DNA from 3 places in the Rhizobium viscosum genome. Region 1 is predicted to be linked to each of the others. Evidence: predicted binding sites of a transcription regulator. Region 1 holds the regulator's gene; each other region holds the start of a gene.
What was found. Region 1 encodes PhoB, which activates phosphate uptake and scavenging genes when phosphate is short. Its sites were predicted from a motif close to TGTCATNNANCTGTCAT; they were not measured.
Positions count from the first base shown of each region.

Region 2: a site for PhoB is predicted at 2,976-2,992, ahead of olsB (l-ornithine N(alpha)-acyltransferase). Genes of this name have one in related genera too.
Region 3: a site for PhoB is predicted at 4,405-4,421, ahead of H4W29_RS33080 (UDP-2,3-diacylglucosamine diphosphatase). Genes of this name have one in related genera too.

Region 1 covers NZ_JADBEC010000001.1:1,350,442-1,358,297, reverse strand. Annotated here, with positions in the region: gene pstA (phosphate ABC transporter permease PstA) at 1-358, shown strand, start outside; gene pstB (phosphate ABC transporter ATP-binding protein PstB) at 373-1,188, shown strand; gene phoU (phosphate signaling complex protein PhoU) at 1,233-1,946, shown strand; gene phoB (phosphate regulon transcriptional regulator PhoB) at 2,077-2,760, shown strand; gene H4W29_RS06815 (pyrroline-5-carboxylate reductase) at 2,885-3,673, opposite strand; gene H4W29_RS06810 (GcrA family cell cycle regulator) at 3,975-4,505, opposite strand; gene H4W29_RS06805 (aspartate aminotransferase family protein) at 4,930-6,129, shown strand; gene argF (ornithine carbamoyltransferase) at 6,175-7,092, shown strand; gene H4W29_RS06795 (Hsp33 family molecular chaperone) at 7,184-7,856, shown strand, end outside.
Region 2 covers NZ_JADBEC010000001.1:1,481,221-1,489,076, forward strand. Annotated here, with positions in the region: gene H4W29_RS07450 (TrmH family RNA methyltransferase) at 1-139, shown strand, start outside; gene lspA (signal peptidase II) at 136-642, shown strand; gene H4W29_RS07460 (hybrid sensor histidine kinase/response regulator) at 698-2,932, shown strand; gene olsB (l-ornithine N(alpha)-acyltransferase) at 3,041-3,916, shown strand; gene H4W29_RS07470 (bleomycin resistance protein) at 4,034-4,669, shown strand; gene H4W29_RS07475 (NADP-dependent malic enzyme) at 4,717-7,002, opposite strand; gene mutS (DNA mismatch repair protein MutS) at 7,116-7,856, shown strand, end outside.
Region 3 covers NZ_JADBEC010000003.1:206,810-214,665, forward strand. Annotated here, with positions in the region: gene H4W29_RS33065 (ribonuclease H family protein) at 1-189, shown strand, start outside; gene H4W29_RS33070 (NADP-dependent malic enzyme) at 238-2,550, opposite strand; gene H4W29_RS33075 (FAD-binding oxidoreductase) at 2,785-4,224, shown strand; gene H4W29_RS33080 (UDP-2,3-diacylglucosamine diphosphatase) at 4,488-5,300, shown strand; gene H4W29_RS33085 (MFS transporter) at 5,490-6,710, shown strand; gene dgcA (N-acetyl-D-Glu racemase DgcA) at 6,662-7,645, opposite strand; gene H4W29_RS33095 (MlaE family lipid ABC transporter permease subunit) at 7,747-7,856, shown strand, end outside.

The sequences.
Region 1 (7,856 bases):
GTCGATCCGCTCGGCAGCCCTTGGCCTCGGCGCCTCGAAGATGCAGATGGTGTTCCACCATGTGCTGCCGCTTGCAATGCCCGGCATCCTCACCGGCACGATCATCGGCCTTGCCCACGCGCTCGGCGAAACTGCGCCGCTGCTCCTGATCGGCATGGTCGCCTTCGTCGCCCAGGCGCCGACCACTCCGCTCGATCCCTCCACGGCACTTCCGGTTCAGGTCTACATGTGGGCCAACGAAGCCGAGCGCGCATTCGTGGAAAGAACCTCGGGTGCCATCATCGTCCTGCTCCTGTTCCTGATCGTCATGAACATCGGAGCTATCCTCTTGCGTCGTCGCTTTGAGCGCCGCTGGTAAACGGAGTAAAGATCATGAACATGTTGACGGAAGCCGCAGTCGAGAAGGCGCTGGACCAGAAAATGAGCAACGTCCCGTATAAGATGATCGGTCAGGATGTCTCCGTTTATTACGGCGAGAAGCGTGCGCTTTTCGATGTCAATCTGAACATCCGCGAAAACACCGTGACTGCCCTGATCGGCCCGTCGGGCTGCGGCAAGTCCACCTTCCTGCGTTCGCTGAACCGCATGAACGACACGATCGATGGCTGCCGCGTCACCGGCAAGATCACGCTCGACACCGACGATATCTACGATCCTGATATCGACGTCGTCGAACTCCGCGCCCGCGTCGGCATGGTGTTCCAGAAGCCGAACCCGTTCCCGAAGTCGATCTACGAGAACGTCTCCTACGGCCCGCGCATCCACGGCCTCGCCAAGTCCAAGGCCGACCTCGACCAGATCGTCGAGTCGAGCCTGCAGCGCGCCGGCCTCTGGAATGAGGTCAAGGATCGTGTGCATGAATCCGGCACCGGCCTTTCCGGTGGTCAGCAGCAGCGTCTGTGCATCGCACGCGCCGTTGCCGTCAGCCCGGAAGTCATCCTGATGGACGAGCCGTGCTCGGCGCTCGACCCGATCGCGACTGCCAAGGTCGAAGAGCTGATCCACGAGCTGCGTGAGAACTACACCATCGTCATCGTGACGCATTCCATGCAGCAGGCCGCTCGCGTATCACAGCGTACGGCCATGTTCCACCTCGGCAACCTGGTCGAGGAAAACGATACCGACAAGATGTTCACCAATCCGGACGATCCGCGCACCCAGGACTATATCATGGGCCGGTTCGGCTGATTTTGGCGATGTGAAGCCTTCCCGATTTTCGAGGACAAAGCCCCATGGCATCGACACATATTTTTTCCGCCTATGACGACGATCTGAAATTCCTGTCCCGGCGCATTTCCGAGATGGGCGGCCTTGCCGAGCAGATGGGCGCCGACGCCGTCCGTGCGCTTGTTAACGGTGACACCGCACTCGCCCAGAAGGTCATTTCCGACGACGTGATCCTCGATCACGCGGAGCGCGAGATCAACGACAAGGCGATCGTCACGATCGCCCGTCGCCAGCCGATGGCCTCCGACCTTCGTGAGATCATGGGTTCGATCCGCATCGCCGCCGACCTCGAGCGCGTCGGCGATCTCGGCAAGAACACGGCCAAGCGCGTCATCGCCGTCCAGAGCACCGGCGTTCCGCGCAAGCTCGCCCGCGGTCTCGAGCATCTCTCCGAACTGGCACTCGTCCAGCTCAAGGAAGTGCTCGACGTCTACACCAATCGCTCGGCCGACAAGGCCAAGTCCATCCGCGAGCGCGACGATGAGATCGACGCGATGTACACCTCGCTGTTCCGCGAACTCCTCACCTACATGATGGAAGATCCGCGCAACATCACGAGCTGCACGCATCTTCTCTTCTGCGCCAAGAACATCGAGCGCATCGGCGACCATGCGACCAACATTGCCGAGACGATCTACTACATGGCAACTGGCGCCCAGCCGGAAGGCGAGCGTCCGAAGGACGACAGCGCCAATACCGTTGGTGCGGTGACGGAGTAATCCTGAACTGCCGATTATGTGCGCGCCCCGCTGGGGCGCGCATGGGTCGCAGCCCATTCCGAGTTCCTGCATGGTCCCCCCGCTTAAATCACCCCCGGTTTAAGGATCATGCATTAGGAGACTGACACGCATGATCCCAAGAGTTGCAGTTGTTGAAGATGAAGAGGCGCTGAGCGTGCTTCTCCGCTACAACCTCGAAGCTGAAGGTTTCGAGGTGGATACGATCCTTCGTGGCGACGAGGCCGAAATCCGGCTTCAGGAGCGCACGCCGGACCTGCTCATCCTGGACTGGATGCTGCCCGGCGTCTCCGGCATCGAGCTCTGCCGCCGGCTGCGCATGCGGCCGGAAACCGAGCGCCTGCCGATCATCATGCTGACGGCACGCGGCGAAGAGAGCGAGCGCGTTCGCGGTCTCTCGACCGGCGCCGACGACTATGTCGTCAAGCCCTTCTCCACGCCGGAACTCGTTGCCCGCGTCAAGGCGATGCTGCGCCGCGCCCGTCCGGAGGTGCTGTCGACGGTTCTGAAATGTGGTGATATCGAGCTCGATCGCGAAACCCATCGCGTCCATCGCAAGAGCCGCGAAGTCCGCCTCGGCCCGACCGAATTCCGCCTGCTCGAATTCCTGATGTCGTCGCCGGGCAGGGTCTTCTCCCGCTCGCAGCTCCTCGATGGCGTCTGGGGCCACGATATCTATGTGGACGAACGCACTGTCGACGTCCATGTCGGCCGCCTGCGCAAGGCGCTGAATTTCTCCAACATGCAGGATGTCATCCGCACCGTCCGCGGCGCGGGATATTCCATGGAAGCTTAATCCGAGTGATCGGAGGTCCAGACGGGTCGCTCGCTTGCCGGGCGGCCCGTTTGCATATCTGGCACCCCTAGCTCATGAAAGCCGACACCAGGCGCAGAAAGCGAACCTCGAGAGGATCTGCTTTCTACAGACGGATGCGCACAAGAATTCGATCAAGAGCCTTTTGCAAAGCCGCAGTGCCGCCGAACTCGCGAAAGTCCTCGAGCACCTGTTCATTCAATCCGCCCTTGGTCGAATGCTCGCCGATGAGTTCATCAAAACTCGCCACAGGTTTTGATCGGGCAGCATGGGCGAGGCCGGAAAACAATTGACGGAGGTAGGCGTCGCCAGCCGTTCCCGAAAGCCCCTTGCTCTGGAGCCAGGTCGACGTCGCGTCCAGGATGCCGAAATAGCTGGCCATCAGGCAGCTTGCCACCGCGAGAAGCTCGAACTCCTGCTTGTCTTCAACCTGGATCGCCGTTCCGAGCGCCGAAAAGAGGGCGTGGGAAACCTCGTCGGGCGGGTAGATCGCGGTCGCCCCCTGGAGATCTGCAACGAACGGAAGTGGAATTGCCAGGCTCAGGCGAACCGGCTCATCGATCCACGCCAGCAGTTGATCCATTGGCGTGGCCGCGACAAAGCTGATGACATGGTGGCCCGGCCGAAATCGGAGCGAGCGGATGACCTCCTCGGCAATTTGCGGCCTCACTGCCAGAAATACGAGATCGGAGCGGTCGAGAACATCCTGGTTGCCCAAAGCGATCGATACATTCCGGTTTGCCTCCGCGAGGCGGGCCGCGACGCTTGCGCTGCGCGGTGACAGCACGATCGGTGTGTCGCGAAACGCTGTCTTGCCCAATCCGGTGACGACGGCGTCGGTAATCGTGCCCGTCCCGACGAATCCGATTGTCATCCGCTTTGGATCGATCTCCATTGGCACCCCCGAGCGACTGTTTGCGCCGTGCTACTCGACAAGAATACCGCATCTGTATCAGAAAATCGCGCTACGGCGCCATGACCACCATTCCATGCCAGTCTGGGGCTGAGACGCTTGGTGGCCTTGGCCACATAAGTTCGCATTGTCCGGCATGGCGAACGGACGGCAGAGATCGGCCTCCGACAAATAGTCGTGGTCAGGAGCCGTTTTCCAGCCCTCCTGTGCCGGCTAAAAAATCACCCCTCCGCGCAAGGCGAGGAGGGGTGATGGTACTTTGCGTCTGTTGGAAAATCGTGGGTCAGCCGACCCGGACAGCCTTGCGGCGCTCGCTGACCGGCTGGTAGGCGAGGCGCTGGTGATAATTGCAGTAGGGCGAGGAATCCGGGGAGTCGCAGCCGCAGAAATAGAAATCGTCCTTCATCGGATCGCCGACCGGCCACTTGCAGGTGCGCTCCGTCAGTTCCGTCAGGCCGAGGCGGCGGGAGATCGGCACGACCACGTTCTTGGCCGGCACGTATTCCATTTCCTCGACCGTTTCGATCTCGATCTCTTCCTTCAGCATCGTTGCGCCCTGCTGGCGGGTAACGGTGCGGGTGGTGATGCGAGACGCATAGTTCGGCGCGCGCGGAGCCGACGTATTGCGCTTCGGTGCGCGCGCGGCGGTTGCCGTGCCGCCGGCCTTGGCGCGGCCGGGAAGACTGAGCCGGTGAACCTTGCCGATAACAGCGTTTCTACTGACGCCGCCAAGCTGCGCAGCGATCTGGCTGGCGCTCAGCCCCTCCGACCAAAGCTTCTTGAGCTTCTCGACACGCTCGTCTGTCCAGTTCATTGCCCTGTCTCCACCTTTCGCGTTGGTGATGGCAGAATCCCTCACCGTTGCCTCGGAAGTCTCCGAAGCAAGAAACGCCTGATCAATTTTGGTGACTAGTTCCGCCGCATGCAGTCTAGTAATTGAACTTTAACCTAGTGTGAGCCTGACTCTGTGACAAGAGTCGCAGGAATCCGATGAATCCGAATTCGAGGTTTTCCCCAACTTGCTTCCCGAGAGAGTCATTTCTGCAACATTAGCTGTTGATAGACCTGTAAAGCCGATTGCAGGCTTGACGCATGCGCTAAATCCTCAGTTTTGTTGACATTGCAGTGCGAAAAGTAAATAGTGATCCAGGCCGCCGAAAGGCGGCATTTTTAATTTTTCGGACCTGGTTTTCTTAGCCGGAGTCCGGTGCCTCAGAACCTGATCAGGAGATCGCGCCATGGCTGAAGCCTCGCCGCTTTATGACACCTATTCTCGTGCCCCATTGCGGTTCGAGCGAGGCGAAGGCGTGTGGCTGATCACCGAAACAGGCGAGCGATATCTGGACTTCGGCGCGGGCGTTGCCGTTACCTCCGTGGGGCATGGCAATCCGCATGTCGTGGCCGCCCTCAAGGATCAGGCCGACAAGGTCTGGCATCTCTCCAATATCTATGAGGTGCCGGGACAGGAGAAGCTCGCCAAGCGCCTGACGGATGCCACTTTCGCCGACAAGGTGTTCTTCACCAATTCGGGCGCCGAGGCGCTCGAATGCGCCATCAAGACGGCACGCCGGTACCAGTTCTCCAAGGGTCATCCCGAGCGCTTCCATATCATCACCTTCGAAGGCGCCTTCCATGGCCGCACGCTGGCGACGATCGCCGCCGGCGGCCAGGAAAAGTATCTCGAAGGTTTCGGCCCGAAGACCCCCGGTTTCGATCAGGTGCCCTTCGGCGATGTCGAGGCTGTCCGTGCCGCTATCACCGACAAGACGGCCGGCATCCTCATCGAGCCGGTGCAGGGCGAGGGCGGCGTCCGTCCGGCGACGTCGGAATTCATGAAGGCGCTCCGCCAGCTCTGCGACGAGCATGGCCTGCTGCTCATCCTCGACGAGGTCCAGACCGGCGTCGGCCGCACCGGCAAGCTCTTCGCCCATGAATGGTCGGGTATAACGCCTGATATCATGGCGGTCGCCAAGGGTATCGGCGGCGGCTTCCCGCTTGGCGCCTGCCTTGCGACCGCAGAAGCAGCCTCGGGCATGAAGGCCGGCACGCATGGTTCCACCTACGGCGGCAATCCGCTGGCCATGGCCGTCGGTAACGCGGTCCTCGATGTTATCCTGGCCGAGGGCTTCCTGCAGCACGTGCGCGATGTCACTCTGATCTTCCGCCAGGGCCTTGCATCGCTCAAGGATCGTTATCCCGATGTGATCGAAGATATCAGGGGCGAAGGTCTGCTGCTCGGCGTCAAGGCTGCCATTCCCTCGGCAGAACTCTTGAAGGAGATCCGCGCAGCACACCTTCTGGCAATCCCGGCAGGCGATAATGTCATCCGCCTGCTGCCGCCGCTGGTCGTAACCGCCGAGGAGGCGCGCGAGGGTCTTTCCCGTCTCGAACGCGCTGCCGAAAGCATCCGTGCCGCCAAGGTCAAGAAGACCGCTTGATAGGACATTGCCCCGCCCGCCGGCGGGCGTAGCAGGTAACGAACAATGGCTTCCCCCAAACACTTCCTCGATCTCTCTGCAGTCACCACGTCCGACCTCAGAACCATCATGGACGATGCCAAGCTGCGAAAGCAGGCTTTCAAGGCAGGTAGCGGTGACAAGCCGCTCGCCGGCAAGATGCTCGCCATGATCTTCGAAAAACCGTCCACGCGAACCCGCGTCTCCTTCGATGTCGGCATGCGCCAGCTCGGCGGCGAGACCTTGTTCCTGTCCGGCACCGAAATGCAGCTCGGCCGCGCCGAGACGATCGGCGACACCGCCAAGGTCCTGTCGCGTTATGTCGATGCCATCATGATCCGCACGACCGACCACAGCCGTATGCTGGAGCTTGCCGAGCACGCCACGGTGCCTGTCATCAACGCGCTGACGGACGACACCCATCCCTGCCAGATCATGGCCGATATCATGACCTTCGAAGAGCATCGCGGCCCGATCAAGGGCAAGACGATCGCCTGGACGGGCGACGGCAACAACGTGCTGCATTCCCTCGTGGAAGGGGCTGCCCGTTTCGGCTACCGCATGAACATGGCCGTACCCCTTGGTTCCGAGCCGAAGGATCACTATCTGAACTGGGCCCGCAATGAGGGCGCCGAAATCATGCTTTACCATGATGCTGACCGTGCGGTCGCCGGCGTCGATTGTGTGGTGACCGATACCTGGGTCTCCATGAATCAGGAACATCGGGCTCGCGGTCACAATGTCTTCCAGCCTTATCAGGTCAACGCGCATTTGATGGCGCAGGCCGGCAAAGATGCATTGTTCATGCATTGCCTCCCCGCCCATCGCGGCGAGGAGGTGACGGATGAGGTGATCGATGGCCCGCAATCCGTGGTCTTCGATGAGGCGGAAAACCGCCTTCATGCGCAGAAGTCGATTCTTGCTTGGTGCCTGGGCGCGATCTGAACCATAATCGGATGTCGCGAGTCCTAAACTCGCGGCTGCGCAAGCAGCCGGTGCGCTAGCCGGCTGCTCTGACAAAACAGGAGTGAAAGCCATGGCAGAAGCTGCCGCCGCCCTCGGCGAGTTCGATTTCGCCGGCGATGATCATGTCGTCCCCTTCCAGGTGGAAGGGCTGGATGTGCGCGGTCGCGCCGTCCAGCTCGGCCCGATGCTGGATTCAATCCTCGAACGCCATCACTATCCCACGCCCGTCGCCCGCCTTCTGGCAGAGGTGGTGGTGCTCACGGTGCTGCTCGGCACCTCGCTGAAATTCGAGGGCAAGTTCACTGTCCAGACCAAGAGCGACGGTCCCGTCGATCTCCTGGTTGCCGATTTCTCCACGCCGGAAAACGTCCGGGCCTATGCCCGCTTCGATCAGGCCTCGCTCGACAAGGCGATTGCGGCAGGCGAAACCGAGCCGGAACAGCTTCTCGGCAAGGGCGTGCTCGCCTTCACCATCGATCAGGGCAAGTTCAGTCAGCCCTATCAGGGCATCGTGGCACTTGACGGTACCTCGCTGGAAGACATTGCCGGTGTCTATTTCCGCCAGTCGGAGCAGATCCCGACACGCGTGCGCCTTGCCGCCGCTGAACTCTTCGACCGCGACGAGAACGGCAAGCCGCGTCATCGCTGGCGGGCAGGGGGCCTCGTCGCCCAGTTCCTGCCGGAAGCGCCGGAGCGCATGCGCCAGCCCGATCTTCATGGCGGCGATGGCGACACTGCCCGCG
Region 2 (7,856 bases), 130 kb from region 1:
GCAGCTTGCCAAGGAAGCGGATGCACTTGCCCGCATTCCGCAGCAGGGCCGCGCCGATTCCCTCAATCTCGGTGTTGCCACAGCCGTCATGCTTTTCGAGGCGCGCCGCCATCTCCTCTCACTGTCCGAGGGCAAATGACCGATCTTGCGACCGCACGCCCGGCGCTCTTTTCGCGACCGCTGCCGATCCTGATCTTCATCGTGATCGCCGTCATCCTCGACCAGATCGTCAAGATCGCCGTCGATCATTACCTACCGCTTCAGGAGGCGGTGCCGGTCATTCCGATGCTCGCTCTCTATCGCACCTATAATCTCGGCGTCGCCTTCTCGATGCTGTCAGGCATGGATGGATGGTTCATCGTCGGCATGCGTTTGATCATCGTTGCCTTCGTGCTTTATCTCTGGCATCGCACGGCCAAGGACCGCTGGCTGGCGCATCTTGGCTACGCTCTCATCATTGCGGGAGCGATTGGAAATCTCATCGACCGTTTCGCCTATGGCCATGTGATCGACTACATCCTCTTCCACACAGAAACCTGGTCTTTCGCTGTCTTCAATCTCGCTGACAGTTTCATCACTGTCGGTGCCGGCTGCGTAATTCTCGATGAGATGCTGCAGAAGCCGAAAAAGGCGGATCACTAAATTTTTAGCAGATTCCTGAAAACATTCGGAACGGGCAATATGTTAGCTGAACTGCATGCAAAGTATGGCGCAGTTACAGGAACGATTGTCCGCCGCATTCGGCGGAGCCGCCGTTAGGGCCTGTCGAGGCCGGACGGCGGGTGAATTGATGTCGCCGGCTACCCTTCGCTCCCTGCATCCATTGCTCTTTCATTGGCTCGGCGGAGCAGGTCTCATTTCGGCGATCCTGCTGCTATTGCTTTCTCATTGGGGCGGCCCGCTCATGGCAGGCCTCGGCCTTATCCTGATCGCCGCGATTGCAGGCTATCTTGCCCTTCTTTTCAGAAACGGAAACCGGTCCAGCGGCCGTAGCCCGGAAGCGCCGGACCGCGTCGATGCGACCGGCCTGCTCGGCACGGTCCATGACGTGCTTGGCGATATCGTCGTCACCCGCATGATGGACCGGCGCATCATCGGCGCCAACGAGACATTCCGCCACTTGACCGGGCGCGCCAAACCCGAAGGCCAGACCTGTGAGGAGATCGGCCTTGCCTTCCGTCCCGGCCCGCAGCCGCATCGGTACGATGTGGAGATTTCGACACCGGCCGGACAGCGCATCTTTCTCTGGCACGATGTCGTGACTCGTGATCCGGCAAACGGACGACTGCTTCTGCAGAGCATCGCGCGCGACGTGACTGAAGAGCGGCTTGCGGCCGAAAGCCGCGAGGAGGCGCGGCAGAAGGCGGAATATAACAGCGCCGCCAAATCTCGGCTGCTCGCCACTGTCAGCCACGAAATCCGCACGCCCCTATCCGGCATTCTCGGTATGGCGCATCTGATTTCTGAAACAAAGCTGACGCAGGAACAGCAAAACTATCTGACCAGCATCCGCCAGTCCGGCCATGCACTGACGCAACTGGTCGAGGATCTGCTCGACTTCTCCACCATCGAGGTTGGCCGTTTCCAGCTCCGCCCGCGATCGGAATCGCTGCGCAAGCTCGTCGAAAGCGTCGTGGAAATGCTGGCGCATCGCGCCCATGAAAAGGGTATCGAGATCGGCGCTACGGTCTCCGCCGATGTGACGGAGCTGATGAGCTTCGATCCGGCACGGTTGCGACAGGTGCTTTTCAACGTCATCGGCAATGCAGTGAAATTCACGCAGACCGGCGGCGTCTTCATTCGCGTCTCCAGGGCGGCCGGCGAGCTGTCGATTACCGTCACGGATACCGGACCTGGCATGACGGCGGAGGAACAGGCGCGCATATTCGGGGAATTCGAACAGGGCGGCTCGCTTGTCCAGAAGAGCAACGGCACAGGCCTCGGCCTTGCAATCTCCGCCCGCATCATACGCGAATTCGGCGGCTCGCTGACAGTTGCAAGCGAGAGGGGCAAGGGCAGCCAGTTCACCATCCGCTTTCCTGTCGAGTTTTCGGAAGAGGATACAGCCACCCGAAATACATTGCTGGCGGGAAACAGCATCGTGCTGCTCGCTCCGGCCGGTGCAGCGCGCACGGCAATCGCCGAAACGATCAGGACGCTCGGCGGGCGTTGCCACCTCGTCGCTGGTGGCGAGGCGGCGCGCGAAAGCCTGCTGTCGCTTGCCCGCAGCGGCGACCGGCCGACCGATATCATCGTCGATCACCGCATGTCGGACGAATTCTCGCTGCATATCGCCGATCGCACGGAGATCGCCGCACTCGGCCTGCGCAAGGTGCTGCTCGTCAATCCGGAAGAACGTAACTCCTATTCGCTCGACCTCTTCGATGCGTGGCTGATCCGGCCGCTGCGCGAGCAGTCGCTGATCGACGTGCTGCGCGGACGCATGCGCGGTATGGAAAAGCGCGATGCGCTGAACGACAATCAGCCCGGGCTCGGCCCTTCCATCGCAGAACGGACGGCGATGGGCGGCGGTCTTTCCGTCCTCCTCGGCGAGGACGATCCGATCAACGCCATGCTGGTGCGCGTCATGCTGGAAAAAGGCGGCCATTCCGTCAGGCATGTGGATGATTTCGAAACCCTGCTCGATTTTGCGCTGGGTGACGACAGGCCCGACATCATCATCAGCGATCTCTCCATGCCTGGCGGCAACGGCATCGACATGCTCGGACGCCTGCGCGGACACGAACGACGGCTTGATCTTCAGCCCGTACCGGTCATTGTCCTGACTGCGGACAAGAGCGATGAATCGCGGCGACAGGTCTTGCTCAACGGCGCCAATCGCGTCATGGTAAAACCGGTGGATCCGGTCAGGTTGCTCACCGAAGTGCAGGCGGTTGTTGCTCTTTCAGCCCGACGGGCTGAGGCGCGCTAAAGCTGGGGAAAACGGCACGTTTCTTGCGTGCACAAATTCGGTATGTCACTTTCCTGTCGTACATAAGTGTTTTATGGCGTGTGATAAGCCGGAGACGGGAGAATCGCCATGTCTGTTGACATCCTTAATTGTGACGCTGCTGCCGAGGCCGCTCGGCCGTCGACGGCTGCCGCCCCGAAGGAAGGCGATGTTCTCGGCCGCATCGGCAATCTGGAGACCCGCCTTGCCCGCAGCGCGCGTGAGATCGATGCTGCGCAGGCCGTGCGCTACCGTGTTTTCGTTGAGGAAATGAAGGCCCAGCTGCCTGCGGAAGCGATGCGCCGCGAGCGGGACTTCGATGCTTATGACGCCTTTTGCGACCACCTTCTCGTTCTCGACCGCTCGATCGAGGGCGATGCTGAAGACCAGATTGTCGGCACTTATCGCCTGCTGAGGCAAGATGTCGCCATGGCGAATGGCGGTTTTTACTCGGCTTCGGAATTTGCGATCGACGCGCTCATTGCGCGCCATCCCGACAAGCGCTTCATGGAACTCGGACGCTCCTGTGTGCTGCCGGAATACCGCACCAAGCGCACGGTCGAACTGCTCTGGCAGGGTAATTGGGCCTATGCGCTGAAGCACGGCATGAGCGCCATGTTCGGCTGCGCATCCTTCCCGGGCGTGCATCCTGAAAGCCACGCGCTGGCGCTATCCTTCCTCTATCACAGCGTGCTCGCCAAAGGCGAATGGGCCGTCGGCGCCCTGCCGCATCTCGCGCGCGATATGGACCTGATGCCGGCCGAAGGCGTCAATCCGAAAAAGGCGCTGATGGCGTTACCGCCGCTCATCAAGGGTTACCTGCGCCTTGGCGCGATGGTCGGCTCCAGTGCGGTCGTCGACCAGGCGTTCAATACGACCGACGTGCTGATCGTGCTGCCGATCTCCAGTATCTCCGACCGGTATCTCAATTATTATGGCGCGGACGCTGGGCGCTTCGCGAGCTGACGGCCACCGCTTGACGGCGATGCCTCATCCATTCATTCTCATTCGGCGTTTTCCGTAGGGCGCATCGGCAATGGTGCCGGCTGGGCTATGCCCGCCTACAAGACCAAACCTTGCGCCATGCCAAATTTTGAAAACCTCAGGAAGAAAGCCAAGCAATTCAAGCGCTGGCACCAGGATCGTTATTATCCTGTCGCCGCAGAGATCCGCCATTGGCTTGCCCGCTACCGCCATCTCGATGACCAACAAATCCTCGATCTTGGGTTCAAGCTCGCGGATGCGCAGGAACTGGTGGCTGCACAGGCGGGATTTGAAAGCTGGGCGGCGCTGAAAAAAGGGCTCACGGAGATGAGTGCAACCGATCAACGGAAATCCGCTTCCCAACCGACATTGCTTGACGCACAGCCGCAGCTTTTTGTGGACGATATCCAGGCCGCCTGCGATTTCTATTCACAGAAGCTCGGCTTCACGATCGCCTTTACCTACGGCGAACCGCCGTTTTATGCGCAAGTCGTTCGCGGTGCGGCGAGGCTCAATCTTCGCCACGTCGACATGCCTGCCTTCCATCCCGAACTTCGTCAGCGCGAGAGGGACATCCTGTCCGCGACGATCACGCTTGATGATGTGAAGGCGCTTTTTCTCGAATACACCGCAAACAGCGTCCCGTTTCATCAGCCGCTGAGGCTGGAGCCCTGGGGTGCGAGAACATTCATCGTATGCGATCCGGATGGAAATCTGATCGCTTTTGCAGGCTAAGCCGGTCTGAGAGTGGACCGCATAAGCGGTCCGCTCTCTCTTATTTATCAAGAGCCGGCAGCATAGGCCGCAATCGCAGCCATGTTGACGATATCGCTGTCCTTGGCGCCCATCGAGGTGATCTGCACCGCTTTATCGAGGCCAACGAGGATGGGGCCGATGACCGTCGAGCCGCCGAGTTCCTGCAGCATCTTCGTCGAGATCGATGCCGAGTGGAATGCCGGCATGACGAGAACGTTGGCCGGACCGGAGAGACGGCAAAAGGGATATTGTTCCATCACCTTGCGGTTCAGCGCAACGTCGGCGGCCATCTCGCCATCATATTCGAAATCGACGCGGCGCCTGTCGAGGATCTTTACGGCTTCGCGCACGCGCTCGGAACGCTCGCCCGACGGATGGCCGAAGGTGGAATAGGCGAGCAACGCGACGCGCGGCTGGTAGCCCATGCGGCGCGCGAGACCTGCGGCCTCCTCGGCAATATCGGCAAGCTCCTCGGCCGTCGGCATATCATGAACCGCAGTGTCGGCGACGAAGACCGTGCGGCCGCGGCAAAGTGCAATGGATACGCCGATCACGCGATGGCCAGGTTTATGGTCGATGCAGCGGCGCACATCTTCGAGTGCCGTCGAATAGTTGCGGGTGATGCCCGTCACCATGCCATCGGCATCGCCGAGCGCCACCATGGTGGCAGCGAAATGGTTGCGGTCATTGTGGATCAGGCGCTGCGCGTCGCGGTGCAAGTAGCCCTTCCGCTGCAGGCGGGCATAGAGATAGTCGATATAGGCCTCGACGCGGGTCGAGATACGGGCGTTGACGATCTCGAGGCCGGGACGATTGAGGTCGATACCGGCACGTTCGGCCGTTGCACGGATCAGATCCTCGCGGCCGAGCAGGATCGCGGTACCAAGCTGCTGGTTGGCGTAAGACATGGCGGCACGCATCACCTGCTCTTCTTCAGCCTCAGCGAAGACCACGCGCTTGGGATGGCGGCGCACGCGCTCATAGAGGCTGGCGAGTGTGGAGGCGATCGGATCACGGCGAGCCGACAGCTCGCGTTTGTAGCCAGCCATGTCGGTGATGATCTTGCGGGCGACACCGCTTTCGATCGCCGCTTCGGCAACAGCGGCCGGAATGGCTGAAATCAGGCGCGGATCGAAGGGAACCGGAATGATGTATTGTGCGCCGAAGCGCGGACGATTGCCCTGATAGGCAGCAGCAACATCATCGGGCACGTCTTCACGGGCAAGGCTGGCGAGTGCCTTCACAGCGGCAATCTTCATCGCATCATTGATGGTCGAGGCGCGGACATCGAGGGCGCCGCGGAAGATATAGGGAAAGCCCAGCACGTTGTTGACCTGGTTCGGATAGTCCGAACGGCCGGTCGCCATGATGGCGTCATCACGGATGCGGGCAACTTCTTCCGGCGCGATTTCTGGATCGGGATTGGCCATGGCGAAGATGATCGGCCGGTCGGCCATGGAGCCGATCATTTCTTCGGAGAAGGCGCCCTTTTGCGACAGGCCGAAAACCACATCGGCGCCCTTCATCGCTTCTTCCAGCGTCCGGGTATCGGTCTTTGCCGCATGCGCCGACTTCCACTGGTTCATGCCTTCGGTGCGCCCTTGATAGATGACGCCCTTGGTATCGCAGAGGATGATGTTCTCAGGCGCAAAACCCATCGACTTGATGAGTTCGACGCAGGCGATAGCGGCAGCACCCGCTCCATTGCAGACGAGCTTAGTGGTCTTGAGATCGCGGCCGGTCAGCTCCAGCGCATTGATAAGGCCGGCGGCGGCGATGATTGCTGTGCCGTGCTGATCGTCATGGAATACGGGAATATCCATCAGCTCGCGCAGACGGCTTTCGATGACGAAACAGTCCGGCGCCTTGATGTCTTCCAGATTGATGCCGCCGAAGGACGGACCGAGGAAACGCACGCAATTGATGAATTCGTCGACATTTTCCGTATCGACTTCAAGGTCGATGGAATCGACATCGGCAAAACGCTTGAAGAGGACCGATTTGCCTTCCATGACCGGCTTGGAAGCCAGCGCTCCGAGATTGCCGAGGCCAAGGATGGCCGTTCCGTTGGAGATGACGGCAACCATATTGCCGCGGGTCGTATAGTCGTAGGCAGTGGCCGGATCGGTGGCGATGGCTTTGACCGGCACCGCGACACCGGGAGAATAGGCCAGCGAGAGGTCGCGCTGCGTCGCCATCGGCTTGGTCGGATTGATCTCCAGCTTGCCGGGCCGACCCATCGCGTGAAATTCGAGCGCTTCCTTGTCGGTAACAGAGGTCACCGGCCGTTCTTTCTTCTCCATCTGCGACATGCCTCCTCCAAACGTCTGTGGGTGACGTTTTCCTCTTTCCCAATTGCTGTTGTCATCTATAGCGGCGCGCGGATAGGGTTGGCACCTGTTTTTTTGGGAAAAACTGCACCTCCGTGAACGCACGAATAGACAGCAGAAACGAAGCCTTCTCGGCAGCCGAGCTTGCGACTGAGGAAAGCCGCGCCTCGGCGACGCCGATGATGGAACAGTATATAGAGATCAAGGCGAACAATCCGGATTCGCTGCTCTTCTATCGCATGGGTGATTTTTACGAGCTGTTCTTCGAGGATGCGCTCGAGGCTTCACGCGCGCTCGGCATCACGCTCACCAAGCGCGGCCAGCACATGGGGCAGGACATTGCGATGTGCGGCGTGCCTGTGCATGCGGCCGACGACTACCTGCAGAAGCTGATTTCGCTCGGCTACCGCGTCGCCGTCTGCGAGCAGGTTGAAGATCCGGCAGAAGCCAAGAAACGCGGCTCGAAATCCGTCGTCAAGCGCGATGTCGTCCGTCTTGTCACGCCGGGCACCATTACCGAGGAGAAGCTGCTTTCGCCCTCGGAATCGAACTATCTGATGACGCTGTCGCGCATCCGCGGTTCTTCCGAGCCTGTGCTGGCGCTTTCCTGGATCGATATTTCCACCGGCGTCTTCCGGTTGGCGGAAACGGAAGCATCGCGACTGCTCGCCGATATCCTGCGCATCGATCCGCGCGAGCTCATCGTTCCCGATACGATGTTTTATGACGCCGAACTGAAATCGGTCTTCGATGTACTCGGCCGCACCGCCGTTCCGCAGCCGGCTGTGCTTTTCGACAGCGCGACGGCAGAAACGCGCATAGCACGCTATTTCGAG
Region 3 (7,856 bases), on a different contig from region 1:
AGCAACCCGAACGGCAGGGCCAGAAACAGAACGATATCAGATGCCAAACTCTGGAAAGCGCTCGACATCGTGCTATCCCGGAATCCATCGATAACAATTGCCTGGTGCAAGGGCCATTCCGGCATTGAAGGCAACGAACGCGCGGATGAACTGTCGGATCAGGGACGCCGTTCGATACGGCGTGCCTGATATGCCTGATGTCAGCGGCCGTCGCTTCACAGACGGCCGCAGCGAGAATTACGCCGGCTGCGATGCCTCGACGACAGCAAGCGCTGCCATATTGACCACACCGCGAGAGGTGACCGACGGCGCCAGGATATGGGCCGGCATCGCCGTGCCGAGCAGGATCGGGCCAACATGCAGGCCGTCGGTCATCGATTTCACGACGCCGAGGGTGATATTGGCCGCATCGAGGTTCGGGAAGACCAGCAGGTTGGCTTCGCCATGCAGCGTAGTATGCGGCATGACGCGGCGGCGCAGTTCCTCGGAGATCGCGCTTTCGCCGTGCATTTCGCCGTCGACTTCGAGTTCGGGAGCCGCCTCACGCACCAGCTGCAGCGCATTGCGCATCTTCGTGGCGCTTTCGGATTCGCGCGAGCCGAAGTTCGAATGCGAGACGAGGGCAGCGCGCGGGGTGATGCCGAAGCGCTTGATTTCTTCGGCAGCGAGAACCGTCGCCTCGGCGATTTCCTCAGCCGTCGGGTTGAAGGTCACGTAGGTGTCGGTGAAGAAGGTCGCGCCGCGCTGCGAGATCAGCAGGCTGAGCGCGGAGAAATCGCGCACATTCGGACGCTTGCCGATGATCTGGCGCACATCGCGAAGGTGTTTCTCGTAACGCCCTTCGAGGCCGCAGATCAGCGCATCGGCTTCGCCGCGCTTCAGCGCCAGCGCCCCGATGACGGTCGTGTTCGTGCGTACGATGGTGCGGGCTGCTTCCGGGATGACGCCGCGGCGGCCGACCAGCTGCAGATAGAGATCGACATATTCGCGGAAGCGCGGATCGTCCTCGGGGTTGATGACCTCGAAATCCGACAGGGGGCGGATGCGCAGTCCGTAGCGCTTCAGGCGCGTTTCGATGACCTGCGGACGGCCAATGATGATCGGCTCGGCGATGCCTTCTTCGATCAGAACCTGGGCGGCGCGCAGCACGCGCTCGTCCTCGCCTTCGGAGAAGATGACGCGCTTGCGTTCTGCCGTCTTTGCCGCCGTGAAGATCGGCTTCATGATGAAGCCGGAGCGGAAGACGAAGCGGTTCAGTTGGTCGAGATAGGCATCGAAGTCGGCGATCGGGCGACGCGCGACGCCGCTTTCGGCCGCAGCCTTTGCCACAGCAGGGGCGATGCGCAGGATGAGGCGCGGATCGAAGGGCGAGGGGATGAGATAATCCGGGCCGAAGACTGGGGTTTCGCCGGAATAGGCGCGGGCTGCAACATCCGACGGTTCTTCGCGGGCGAGGGCTGCGATAGCGCGCACGGCCGCCATCTTCATCTCCTCGTTGATCGTCTCGGCGCCGCAGTCCAACGCACCCCTGAAAATATAGGGGAAGCAGAGGACGTTGTTGACCTGGTTCGGGAAATCGGAACGGCCGGTGCAGATCATCGCATCGGGGCGGGCGGCGCGAGCCAGATCCGGCATAATCTCGGGCGTGGGGTTGGCGAGCGCCATGATGAGCGGCTTTTCGGCCATCTGGGCCAGGAGTTCCGGCTTCAGGACGCCGGCAGCGGACAGGCCGAGGAAGACGTCAGCACCGCCGATGTTTTCGGCAAGCGTGCGCGTGTCGCTCTTCTGGGCGTAGATGGCCTTCCACTCGTCCATCAGCTCGAGGCGGCCTTCGTAGACGAGGCCTTCGAGATCGTGGACCCAGATGTTTTCGCGTTTGGCGCCGAGCGTCACGAGCAGGTTGAGACAGGCAAGGGCCGCCGCACCGGCACCGGAGGCGACGATCTTGACTTCGTCGATCTTTTTGCCCGCGAGTTCCAAGCCGTTGAGGATGGCGGCGGCAACGATGATTGCGGTGCCGTGCTGGTCGTCATGGAAGACCGGAATCTTCATCTTCTCGCGCAGTTGTTTCTCGATGCGGAAGCATTCCGGCGCCTTGATATCCTCGAGGTTGATGCCGCCAAAGGTCGGCTCCAGCGAGGCGACTGTGGAAACCATTTGGTCGACATCATCAGCATCCACTTCGATATCGAAGACGTCGATGCCGGCGAATTTCTTGAAGAGAACGGCCTTGCCTTCCATGACCGGCTTGGAGGCAAGCGGGCCGATATTGCCGAGGCCGAGCACGGCGGTACCGTTGGAGATGACGGCAACGAGATTGGCGCGCGACGTGTAGTCGGCAGCCTGCTCCGGATTGTCACGGATGGCGAGGCAGGGGGCGGCGACACCGGGAGAATAGGCAAGCGCCAGATCACGCTGGTTGCCGAGCGGCTTGGTCGCCTGGATTTCCAGCTTGCCGGGGCGCGGATAGCGGTGGAAGAAAAGCGCCTGGTCGTCGAGGCTGCCGCCCGTCAAATTCTTTTCCGATTTGGATTTTTCCTGGTGATCCATCGCCGCCTCCGGTGCGTCGTTCGAAGTCTTTTGAAGACTTCTCCATACATCAATCGGATACGGGCGACAGTATGGAAATGCGGCGTGGGGGAAGTTTTCGTGCGGGGGCGGAGCGGCCCTTGGTGCCGAACGGCTGCCGCCAGCTAATCCTTTTGGGGAAACTTGTCTGGCGAGGGCGGCAAGCGCAGAATGCCGCGTGCGACGGTGCGGGGCGCCGGTCGCATGGAGGAAATCATGGACAACTTGAACCTCACGACCCTGCAAAGGGGTCAGACGATGGTCAATGACGTGGCCATCGATGCATTTGCCGCCGGATTTCGCGGCAGTCTCCTGACGAGCAAGGATATGAATTACAACGAGGCGCGGGCGATCTGGAATGCGATGATCGACCGACGGCCCGGCCTCATCGCGCGCTGCGCGGGCGCTGCCGATGTCGTTCGGGCGGTGCGGTTCGCGCGCGACAACAATCTTCTCGTTTCGGTGCGCGGCGGCGGACACGGCATTGCCGGCAACGCCGTCTGCGACGGCGGCGTCGTCATCGACCTGTCGACGATGAAATCGGTGCGGGTCGATCCGCAGACGCGGCGTGCCAGGATCGAGCCGGGCGCAACGCTTGCCGATGTCGACAAGGAAACGCTGGCCTTCGGGCTGGTGCTGCCGACCGGCATCAATTCCACGACAGGCATCGCCGGCCTGACGCTTGGCGGCGGCTTCGGCTGGCTGACCCGCAAATTTGGACTGACCCTCGACAATCTGCTTTCGGTCGACGTGGTGACGGCGGATGGCGAACTGATCAAGGCGAGCGAGACGGATAAGCCCGATCTCTTCTGGGCGCTGCGCGGCGGCGGCGGCAATTTCGGCGTCGTGACCTCCTTCGAGTTCAAGCTCAACCCGCTCGACACCGAGGTTCTCGCCGGGCTCGTCGTGCATCCCTTCGCCGATGCGGAAAAGGTGCTGAAGGAATACCGCCAGGCGCTGGAGGCGGCGCCCGACGAACTGACCTGCTGGGTGGTGATGCGCCAGGCGCCGCCGCTGCCCTTCCTGCCGGCCGAATGGCACGGCAAGGAGATCGTGGTGCTGGCGATGTGTTATTGCGGAGATGTCGCGGCGGGTGAAAAGGCTGCGGCCAGGTTGCGCGCGATCGGAAAGCCGATTGCCGATATCGTCGGCCCGATGCCGTTCACCGGCTGGCAGCAGGCCTTCGATCCGCTGCTCACACCAGGTGCGCGCAATTACTGGAAGAGCCAGGATTTCGCTTCCTTGTCCGATGCGGCGATCGACGTGCTGCTCAAGGCGATGCGCAGGCTGCCCGGCCCGGAATGCGAGATCTTCATCGGCCATGTCGGAGGGGCTGCCGGCCGCGTGGCCAACGAAGCCACCGCATTTCCGCAGCGCAGCTCGCATTTCGTCATGAACGTGCATGCCCGCTGGCGGGAAACCGGGATGGATGGAAGCTGCGTCGGCTGGGCGCGCGAGCTTTTCGAGGCCACCAAGCCGCATGCTGTGGGAACCGCCTATATCAACTTCATGCCTGACGACGAAACCGACCGGGTCGAAGCCGCCTATGGCGCCAACTACGCCCGCCTTGCTGAGATCAAGCGGCGTTACGATCCGAACAATCTGTTCCGGATGAACCAGAACGTGAAACCGATGGCGACGGTGCGGACTGCCTGAGGATTGATGTTTTAGGGAGGGAGTTTCGCGCCAGCGCCGGAATGTGAAGGTGTTGGCGTGAAGTCGGCCAGTGCCTCGAAGGGGGGCGGTTGACGTTCCCGGTGAAGCACCGTGGAAAGGTCGCCCGGCGCTCCACATCTAGCCTGTATGAACAGGTTTGCAGCGCTTTTCCCGCAGCCTTGTCATCTTCCTGAAACACGAGTCTGATTTTGGAAGATCAGACGAAGAACGATGGGACACGAGCGGAAAGGCTTGTGACAGACATGATGGAACCTCGGCGCTTCCGCACCCTCTTCATTTCCGATGTGCATCTCGGCTCGAAGGCCGCCAAGGCGGATTTCCTGCTGGATTTCCTTAGATATCACGAGGCAGACACGATCTACCTCGTTGGCGATATTGTCGATGGCTGGCGCCTGAAGCGCAGCTGGTACTGGCCGCAGGTCTGTAACGACGTGGTCCAGAAACTCTTGCGCAAGGCGCGCAAGGGTACGCGTGTCGTCTATATCCCCGGCAATCACGACGAATTCCTGCGCGCCTTTCCCGGCATGCATTTCGGCGGCATCGAGGTGGTCGAGCGCATCATCCATGACGGCGCCGACGGCAAGAAGTACCTGATCCTGCATGGCGACGAATTCGACGTGGTCGTGCGCAATGCCCGGCTGCTCGCCTATCTCGGCGACTGGGCCTACGACACGGCGATCCGCATCAACATCGTGCTCGCAGCCGTCCGCCGCCACCTCGGCATGCCCTACTGGTCCTTCTCGGCCTGGGCCAAGCTGCAGGTCAAACACGCCGTCAACTTCATCGGCGAGTTCCAGCGCGTGGTTGCCGAAGAAGCCCGCAAGAGCGGTGCCGACGGCGTCATCTGTGGCCATATCCATCACGCCGTGATCGAGGATATGGACGGCATCCGCTACATCAATACCGGCGACTGGGTCGAAAGCTGCACGGCGATCGTCGAGCATGAAGACGGTACGTTCGAACTCATCACCTGGCGTGCGCTGACCAGCAACGTGCCGGCCCTGACCTCTATCGAATTGCTTGAAGAGGGCGAACTCGCCCCGCAGGCTGCCTGAATAATGTGCGTCTACCGCGCCGGCCTTGCCGGTGCATCATGAATTTAGCCGTTGCCGTCGGGCGACAGGCCCCATTTATTTTTTAAATCGTTTCGAGTTATTTTCGAAACGTTACGGTTGGGCTATTTCTCGCCATAGTCGTGTTGGATTGGATGTGTTAGGCAACGCATAGTTTCCTTCAGGTCCATCATGATTCCCGCACAAAATCCCTCGACGGGTGAGGGAGCGCCGCCGCGCTTCCGGCAGCTTAGCGCGCTGTGTTACAGCGCGCCGCTGCTGGTCAACGGTATCGTTCTGCCCTTCTTCCCCGTCTGGCTTGCAACTCACCAGTTCAATGACCATCAGATCGGCACGATTCTGGCCGTACCGATGGTGGTGCGCGTTCTCGTGGCGCCGATCGTGGCAGTCTTCGCCGATCGCATGCAGGAGAGGGCACATGTGCTCCTGTGGTCAGGCATCCTTTCGCTGCTGACGGCCATCGCCCTCTGCTGGACGACGAATTTCTGGCCGGTGCTGATCGTCTTTGCACTGCAGGGCGCGACCTTCGCGCCCTATGTGCCGGTCGTCGAATCGATCGTGATTTCGGGTGTGCGCCGCTGGGGGCTCGATTATGGCTCCATGCGCGTCTGGGGCTCAGTCGCCTTCATTATTTCCACGTTGATCGGCGGCGAGTTGGTTGGCAACTGGGGCGGCGCCATGGTGCTGCCGGTGATGATCTTCGGCTTCACGCTGACAATCGTCATGGCCGTTTTCTGTCCGCGCATCGGGCCGACACGGCGGCGCGGCCAGCCGATCAATCTCCCGGCGACGACGGGCAGCGGGCTGCGCGAGCCGCATCTGCTGCTTCTGCTGCTCGGCGTTTCCATCCAGCAGGCAAGCCATGCGCTGCTCAACGCCTTCTCCTCGATCTATTGGCACCAGCTCGGTTTTTCGGGCACCGCGGTCGGTCTTCTCTGGAGCGCCGGCGTCGCCTCCGAAGTAACGGTCTTCTTCCTGTCGCGGCGGCTCAACCGCCGCTTCAATGCCTGGACGCTGATCCGTTTCGGCTGCGCCGTCAGTATCTGCCGCTGGGTGTTCTTCCCAATGGAGACGAGCTTCATCGGCTTCTTAATGCTGCAATGCCTGCACGGCTTTACCTATGCCTTCGTGCATACCGGCGTGCAGCGGCGCATCGTCGCCACGGTGCAGGAGACGCAGGAAGCCTCTGCCCAGGGTGCCTATTTCTTCTATATCGGCATGGCCTCGGGCCTGATGACGATCGCCTCCGGCTATATTTATTCCGCACTCGGCCTCGACAGCTATTATGTCATGGCCTGTGTCGCCGCCTTCGGGCTCGCACTCGTCATCATCGCCTATTATCTTCAGCCCCAGAGGCTGGCGTCAGGCGGGAATACGAGGGAGCCGGCATAGTTCAGGCCAGGTTCGCGGTCGCGGGCAAGCAACAGCGGGCCGTCGAGATCGACGAAATCAGCATCCTGCGCCAGAAGCACGGCAGGCGCCATCGCAAGCGATGTGCCGACCATGCAGCCGATCATGATGGAGAAGCCGAGCCGCTGCGCTTCCTCCTTCATTTCCAGCGCTTCCGTCAGGCCGCCGGTTTTATCAAGCTTGATGTTGATCGCGTCGTAGCGGTCGGCAAGGCTTGCGAGGTCGCCGGTGTGGTGGACGCTCTCATCGGCACAAACGAGCACGTGGCGGGCAATCTCGGCCAGCATGTCGTCACGACCGGCCGGGAGCGGCTGCTCCACCAGCGCAATATTGGCTTCGGCAGCAATGCGAAGATGATGTTCCAGCCTGTCTTCGGGCCAGCCCTCATTGGCATCGAGGATGATGGCGGAATCGGGCGCTGCGGCGCGCACCGCCAGAATCCGGCTCTCGTCATTGCCAGTACCGACCTTGACCTTCAGGACCGGGCGCTGGGCATGTTCACGCGCCTGGGCGGCCATGACATCCGGTTCTCCGAGCGAGATCGTATAGGCTGTCGTCAGGGGCTTCAGCTTGCGCAGATCGAGCCGGTCGGCAACGCTCCGGCCTGATAGTTTGGCTTCGAGATCCCAGAGCGCGCAATCGACGGCATTGCGGGCTGCTCCCGGCGGCATGGCATGCAGCAACGCAGCCCGGGAGATGCCATCCTCGATCAGCGGGCGGGCCGCTTCGATCTGCGCCATTACGCTTTCCATCGTCTCGCCATAGCGGCGGTAGGGCACACATTCGCCCAAACCCCTGGCTCCTGATTCTGTCAGCGTGCAGGTGATCACCTCCGCCGAGGTCTTTGCCCCGCGCGAGATGGTGAAGGTGCCCGCAATCGGGAATGAATTCATCTGGATATCAAGGTGGCGCGGCATATTTGCTCTCCTGCGAGCATGGAAATTGCCCGTTCGTTCTGTATATTAACGCGCCGGGCGGCGAATATTATGTTCGCGAGTCGGGACTGTCGCTGCAAGCATTGAAAGACACAAGTATTTTGAAGTCCGAGAAACGCAACGCCGCCTCGCTGCATGTGGACGACCGAGCCGAGGGCTCGGGCCAGCATGTGCATCTTGCAGGCAATTGGCG